Regions from separate parts of the Chryseobacterium sp. Marseille-Q3244 genome, predicted to be linked through region 1. Evidence: riboswitches for the same ligand, from Rfam matches in the RefSeq annotation. Region 1 holds a riboswitch; the other holds the start of a gene.
What was found. Region 1 has a riboswitch for thiamine pyrophosphate ahead of thiS (sulfur carrier protein ThiS). Riboswitches for the same ligand answer to the same signal wherever they lie in the genome.
Positions count from the first base shown of each region.

Region 2: another riboswitch for thiamine pyrophosphate. It lies ahead of thiM (hydroxyethylthiazole kinase); the one in region 1 lies ahead of thiS (sulfur carrier protein ThiS).

Region 1 covers NZ_CALNWX010000001.1:624,335-627,763, reverse strand. Annotated here, with positions in the region: gene thiC (phosphomethylpyrimidine synthase ThiC) at 1-1,093, opposite strand, end outside; gene thiS (sulfur carrier protein ThiS) at 1,118-1,324, opposite strand; TPP riboswitch at 1,382-1,477, opposite strand; gene NBX25_RS02890 (hypothetical protein) at 1,583-2,425, opposite strand; gene NBX25_RS02885 (RluA family pseudouridine synthase) at 2,445-3,122, opposite strand; gene NBX25_RS02880 (hypothetical protein) at 3,128-3,429, opposite strand, start outside.
Region 2 covers NZ_CALNWX010000002.1:155,039-158,467, forward strand. Annotated here, with positions in the region: gene thiD (bifunctional hydroxymethylpyrimidine kinase/phosphomethylpyrimidine kinase) at 1-148, opposite strand, end outside; gene thiE (thiamine phosphate synthase) at 145-780, opposite strand; gene thiM (hydroxyethylthiazole kinase) at 777-1,574, opposite strand; TPP riboswitch at 1,635-1,727, opposite strand; gene NBX25_RS03810 (carbon starvation CstA family protein) at 1,787-3,429, opposite strand, start outside.

The DNA of each region.
Region 1 (3,429 bases):
TGATCTCGCAAATCTCCTCAAAATGAGTGTATAAAAAGTTTTCCTTATGATGATACAAGCACCATTTGGCCATAATAGAACCCCCTCTGGAAACGATTCCCGTTACTCTGTTTGCTGTCAGGTGAATATATCTTAATAAAACTCCGGCATGGATGGTAAAATAAGAAACACCCTGTTCTGCTTGTTCTATCAAGGTATCTTTAAAAACTTCCCAGGTTAAATCTTCAGGTACTCCTTTTACCTTTTCAAGCGCCTGATAAATCGGAACAGTACCAATTGGAACCGGACTATTTCTGATAATCCATTCTCTGGTTTCATGAATATTCTTTCCTGTAGAAAGATCCATAATGGTATCTGCACCCCATCGGCAAGCCCAGACTGCTTTTTCCACTTCTTCATCAATACTTGACGAAACCGCACTGTTTCCGATATTCGCATTGATTTTTACCAGAAAATTTCGTCCAATAATCATCGGTTCACTTTCCGGATGATTGATATTATTCGGGATAATAGCTCTTCCTGCAGCAATTTCATCCCTTACAAACTCTGGAGTAATTTTGCTTTTTGGAGTATTCGCTCCAAAGCTGTTTCCGATATGCTGGCAAGCCATTTCTTTTGGAACCGTCGCAAGCTGTTCTATTCTTTGGTTTTCTCTGATCGCAATGTATTCCATTTCAGGAGTAATGATTCCCTGTTTTGCATAATAAAGTTGAGTCAGTTCCTTACCATCCTGAGCAACTTTAGGTTTATGATCGTAAGAAAAACGCAATTCATCAAGCTTTGGATCTGCCAGTCGGGCTTTCCCATATTCAGATGTAATTCCTTCCAGAATCGTAACATCTTCTCTGTCCAGAATCCATTGTTCTCTTATTCTTGGAAGTCCTTTCTGAATATCAATGATTGCATTTTCATCGGTATAAGGTCCTGATGTATCATAGATTGTTACCGGAGCATTTTCTTCAAAATCTCCATTAGTCAGCTTAGTAGGGCTAAGTTGTATTTCACGCATTGCTACATTGATAGGATGAATTTTTCCTTCAACATAAATTTTCTTTGAGTTCGGAAATGGCGAACATGTAATTGAATGAGCCATAAATATGGGTATTAAGTATGAGAATTATCCGCCCTGAGTGGCAGTAATGATTAAAATTGAATCTTGATTGTTAAGAGGAGTTTCCGCCCAGGCTGACAGCGGAACAATACGATTGTTGAGTGCTACGGCAATACCTTTCTTTTTTCCAGGTAATTCCATAGCCAATAATGCTTCCAGGTTCTCAGGAAGTACATCAAATGTTTTTCGGGTGTGGTTGATTATAAGTTCCATTCCTAATGATTTAAATATACTTTAGGAATGGCTATTATTGTACAATAGAATGTACAGCAAAAGTCATCTACTTTTCCCTACGCTGGTATAATCCAGATCAGGTTCAAAGGGTAAAGTCTCAGTCTGTAAAAACAGACACCCCTAAAGTGTGGGACGAAGTTAGCTATTTTTTCAGAATGGGCAAAATCAAATTTTCAGGAAACAAAAAATCCATCTCAACTTTGGAGATGGATCTTATTAATATTTATTCAAAATGCATTAATAGAAAAGCTTTAAGCTGCCATTGGTATTATATTGATTAGTCCAATTTGATTGATTCAGAAAAAATTCGGAGCTATAAGGTTGATATTCTTTTGAAATTCTTCTCTGAGGATTATTTTTTGATAATGAAAAGTAGAAATAATCTTCAAAAATTCCCAAATTCTTAAATGGATTTTGTGCAGAATCAAAATTATCAAATGTAATTTCGTTCGTAATGTATGCATCAATATTATTATGCTTTTCAGTTTTAGTTGCCTTTTCTAAATTTCCTGAATTATTATAAATAAACTTTTCTACATACGTCAAAATATAATCTTGTGGGTCAGTTGGATCGTATGGAACGTTAGGATATTGAGTTAAGATCTCCATTAACTTTCCTGAAGCGTCATAAGTATAGGTCAAATACTTATCCATATATGAATTATTAACCTCTGGAATAACTAATTTAATAACTCTACCTTGATTATCAAATTCAAACCTTCTTTCCTTCAATTGAACATTGAAACTAGGGTCAGAGCTATAGTTTTTCATAATTGCTGTATTTCCTGTATACGTTATCATTGTATACACTGATTTTGAATAAGCATAAGAAAACCCCGTGCTTCCAGAAAGTTCCAACTTTCCTCCTACTTTTTTACTAACTCTTCCCTGAGAATCATATTCGAAAATATAATTTTGTTCCAATTCATTAAACACAGGTGATAAAACAGGATAATTCCACGAGATTTTGCTTGTATTTTCAGTAACCGTCTGTTGTGAATTATCAATAGGCATTTCATCATTGTCTGAACAAGATGCCATAACCAGCAATGTGGCTAATAAAAGTGATTTGAATTTCATGTTATAGTTTATGATATGGTTATTCTTCACAAGCTCTCCAAACCGCATCATTCTGCGGAACAGGAGCTATGATTTCTATGTTTTCTTTAGTAACAGGATGAATAAATTCCAGTTTCCTTGCATGAAGATTAATTCCTCCATCCGGATTCGAACGTGGAGATCCATATTTTAAATCTCCTTTGATCGGAACCCCTGTTTTAGATAACTGAGCTCTGATCTGGTGATGTCTTCCTGTTTCAAGATCTATTTCAAGAAGAAGATAATTATCTAAAGTCTTGATAACATTATAGGTCAGGATTGCTTCCTTAGCTCCTTCAGTAGCTTTTGGAAAAACAATCGCTTTGTTATTTTTTTCATTCTTCTTTAAATAATGAACCAATCTTTGGCTTTGTGGAATCATCTCTTTTCCCACTACTGCCCAATACGTCTTTTTAACTTCACGATTCTTCACCATCTGGGTAAGGCGGGAAAGTGCTTTTGAAGTTTTAGCATAAATGACCAAGCCTGAAGTAGGGCGGTCTATACGATGAACCAAGCCGAGAAAAACATTTCCCGGCTTAGCATCTCTTATCTTTATAAAATTCTTAATAGATTCTAATAGTGATTCATCACCGGTCTTATCGCCTTGTACAAGCTGTCCGACTTTTTTGTTCACTACAAGAAGATGGTTATCTTCATATACAATCTGCTCCTTCATTCAATCTATCTGTTACGGTTTCTATTTGACATTGAAAGAATAATCCCTGCCAAAAGACCAATTGTTTTAAGTCCTGCAATCACTGGACTATCCGGCAACAAAGCTCCAATTACACAAACTCCTGCTGCGGCATACATCGCATACATAAAGTTTTTATTGGTCAGCATAGGTGCCTGAATAAAGAAACTTGCACCTATCAGAACATAGAATACTTTTCTGGAAAGCAAGTGATTGATTTCAGGTGAAAATAAATTGAACCAGCCTATAGCAAGACAGATTAATGCTGCAATAGATAATATTCCCTGGG
Region 2 (3,429 bases), on a different contig from region 1:
GTGTATTTTGTACAGGCAAAGCCGTTAATACAGATGTGGAAAAGCAACCTAGAGCAGAAGTTGTTTTAATGTCAGCCTGAATACCAGCACCGCCGCTTCCGTCGAAACCTGCAATAGTTAATACGGAAGAATATTTGTATTTTTTCATTTTACAATTTCATTTTTTAATTCATAAGCTACTTTTTGAGGATCAGCAGCACTGCATATTGCGGAAACTACTGCGAGACAATCTGCTCCGGCATTGATTACTGCTCTTGCATTTTTCAGATGAATATTGCCTATTGCAACCAAAGGCTTTTCTGTAAGCTGCCTGATTTGAGTAATTCCTTCCAATCCCCATTCTATAATAGTATCTGTTTTGGTTTTTGTTTTAAAAACAGGGCTTATTCCCAGATAGTCGGCTACTGCAGTTTGTTCGTTGCCAAGCTGAGCCAGGTGTTCTATAGAATAACCAATCATTTTATTCCCGATCAAAGGTCTCTGCCTTAGATCCCGAGGAGTTGCATCGCTGTTGCCAACGTGTATTCCAGCTGAATTTACTTTTTCAGTAACAGTGATATTATCGTTGATGATAAGAGGAATACCATATTTATCTGTAATTTCAATAAGCTGTGTGGCTTTTTGAAGGAATATTTCATTGTTGTCATTTTTTTCACGAAGCTGTATAATATCCACACCTCCTAATATGGACTGTTCAGCAACTTCCAGGAAGTTTTTTCCCATACAATCTGCTTCAGAAATTACCAGGTATAATGAGTAAGGGAAAGTATTTATACTCATGATCTTTCAATTTTTAAATGACCGTTAAATTCTTCTTCTGTAATGTTGTATAGTTTATCAATCAAGTTGACTTGAAGACTGCCTGGGCCTTTGCTTTCACGAACAGCCATTTCGCCTGCTATTCCCAATAATGACATTGCAGCGGCAGTTCCAGATATTGTATCTTCCGTAACACCTATAAATGCTCCGATTAATGCTGTTGCAGAACATCCCAGACCCGTTACTTTGGTCATGAGAGCATGTCCGTTTTTGATTTGTATAGATTGATTTTGGCTCAGGATAATATCCGTTTCACCCGAAATACATACGATAGCGTTGTATTGGTTAACCAGGATGTGTGCAGCTTCAACAGCGTCATTACTTTCTGCTGTACTGTCTACCCCTTTGGTGACTGTTGTATTGGTTTTGGCGAGTGCGATAATCTCAGAAGCATTACCCCTGATTACTGTAGGATGGAATTGTAACAGCTGATGTAATACCTGATCACGAAAAGAGGTAGCTCCTGCACCAACCGGATCCAACACCCAGGGTTTATGGAGTGTATCAGCAGTTTCAGCAGCTATAAGCATAGATTCTGCCCAATATTCATCAAGAGTACCAATATTAATAACCACCGAATGGGCTATATTGATCATTTCTTTGATTTCAGAGTGGGCATGTGCCATAATCGGAGAAGCTCCTGCAGCCAAAAGAGCATTGGCAGTATTGTTCATCACTACATAGTTGGTTATGTTATGAACAAGAGGAGACTTTTGTCGTACAAGTTGAACTTCTTGCCAAAGATTTTTTTCCATTGTTATCATTAAAATAAAAATAGCTTTAGGAAAAAATCCGAAACAAAAGACATCAAGAAATCACGTCATTTTGCTTTTTCCTACGTCGGTGTAAGCCGTATCAGGTTCAAAGGGACTCTCTCAATTCTTTTCAGAATACCCCTAAAGCAAAACAAATGTATAAAAATTATCAGAGGAAGCAAAAGGCTTTAACAGATTTTGTAGAAAGCATATTATCTCTCTACCAGCTCTTTTACCGGTTCTCCGTAATAATCAATTTCTGTTGTATTGATCTGAAGAAGCTGGTACCATTTCCTGAAAGCCCCTATGAAAACAATCAGCATCAGTATCATTGCTGTTACAGCTAAAGCAGCCAGTAGATATTGTTCTTTGGGAATATAAATGCTGGTCACCTGAATGTATCCTGCCCAGAAAGTAATGATTGCCATAAAAACACCGGGAATGGCAGAACATAGTGCATATTTTCCCCTGTTCATTCTGATGAGCATCGTAGTACAGACAATTAAGCCACAAGCAGCCAACAGTTGATTACTGATTCCAAATAATGGCCAGATACTGCTTACATTTCCGGTATATACCAAATATCCCCAGGCAAAAGTAAAGAGTAAACTACTGATGATAATTCCGGGAACCCAGTTTTTATCATTAAATTTTGGAACAACAGATCCTAGCATTTCCTGTAAAAAGAAACGTCCTACTCTGGTGCCGGCATCAATAGCTGTAAGAATAAAAACAGCTTCAAACATAATGGCAAAATTATACCAGTAGGCGGTTAGTTGATCCATATAAGGGATTTTGTTAAAAATATGAGCCATTCCTACCGCCAGAGATACGGCACCGCCCGTTCTTCCATAAAGGTCAATACCTATTTTTTGAGAATAATAATCGATGTCTACTCCATGTAATGAAGGGTGCGTTGCAAGGAATGAATCATAAGCCTCTTTCGGGGTATTGATCGCGAAATAGTCGCCTGGCATCAGGGTGCAGGCAGCAATTAAAGCCATGAGTGCGACAAAGCCTTCTACCAGCATGGCACCATATCCCACGAAAAGAATTTCTCTTTCTTTGTTGAGCATTTTCGGTGTTGTTCCTGTAGCAATCACGGCATGAAATCCTGAAATTGCTCCACAGGCAATCACAATAAAAATAAAGGGAAGTACAGGACCTCCAATGACAGGGCCACCACCATTTACAAATGCTGTAATAGCTGGCATCTGTACAGTAGGGTGGATGACAATAACGCCAATGGCTAGCATAATGATCGTCCCGATTTTAAGATAAGTTGAAAGGTAATCTCTCGGAACGAGAAGCAGCCAAACAGGTAATACCGATGCCAGGAAACCATAAAGAGGTATAGCAATAGAAATGGTTTTAATATCCCATGAAAATAAATTATTCAGGGTAGGATTTTGCATAAGACTATGCCCACCGATAATTCCGGCAATTAATAGGATTCCTCCCAGAATACTTGCAAAAAGAACACTATTTTTTTTATAACGCATAATCAGCCCCATAATGATGGCAATAGGCATTGTAATGATTACCGTAAATAATGACCATGAGGCTTCGTGCATCGCATTGATACAGGCAAGTGACAATCCTGCCAATGTGAGAATTAATATGAATAAAATGGCAAAACCGGCTACTGTTCCGGTTGTTTTACCAATTTCTTTTGAAGCGATGGTAGCAAGACTTTGCCCCTTATGCCGAACCGAAGCAAATAAAACAACCATGTCATGCACTCCTCCGCCCAATACACAGCCAATTAAAATCCAAAGAGCGCCGGGTAAATACCCGAATTGAGCTGCCAAAACAGGTCCCACAAGAGGTCCAGCGGCCGCAATAGCAGCAAAAT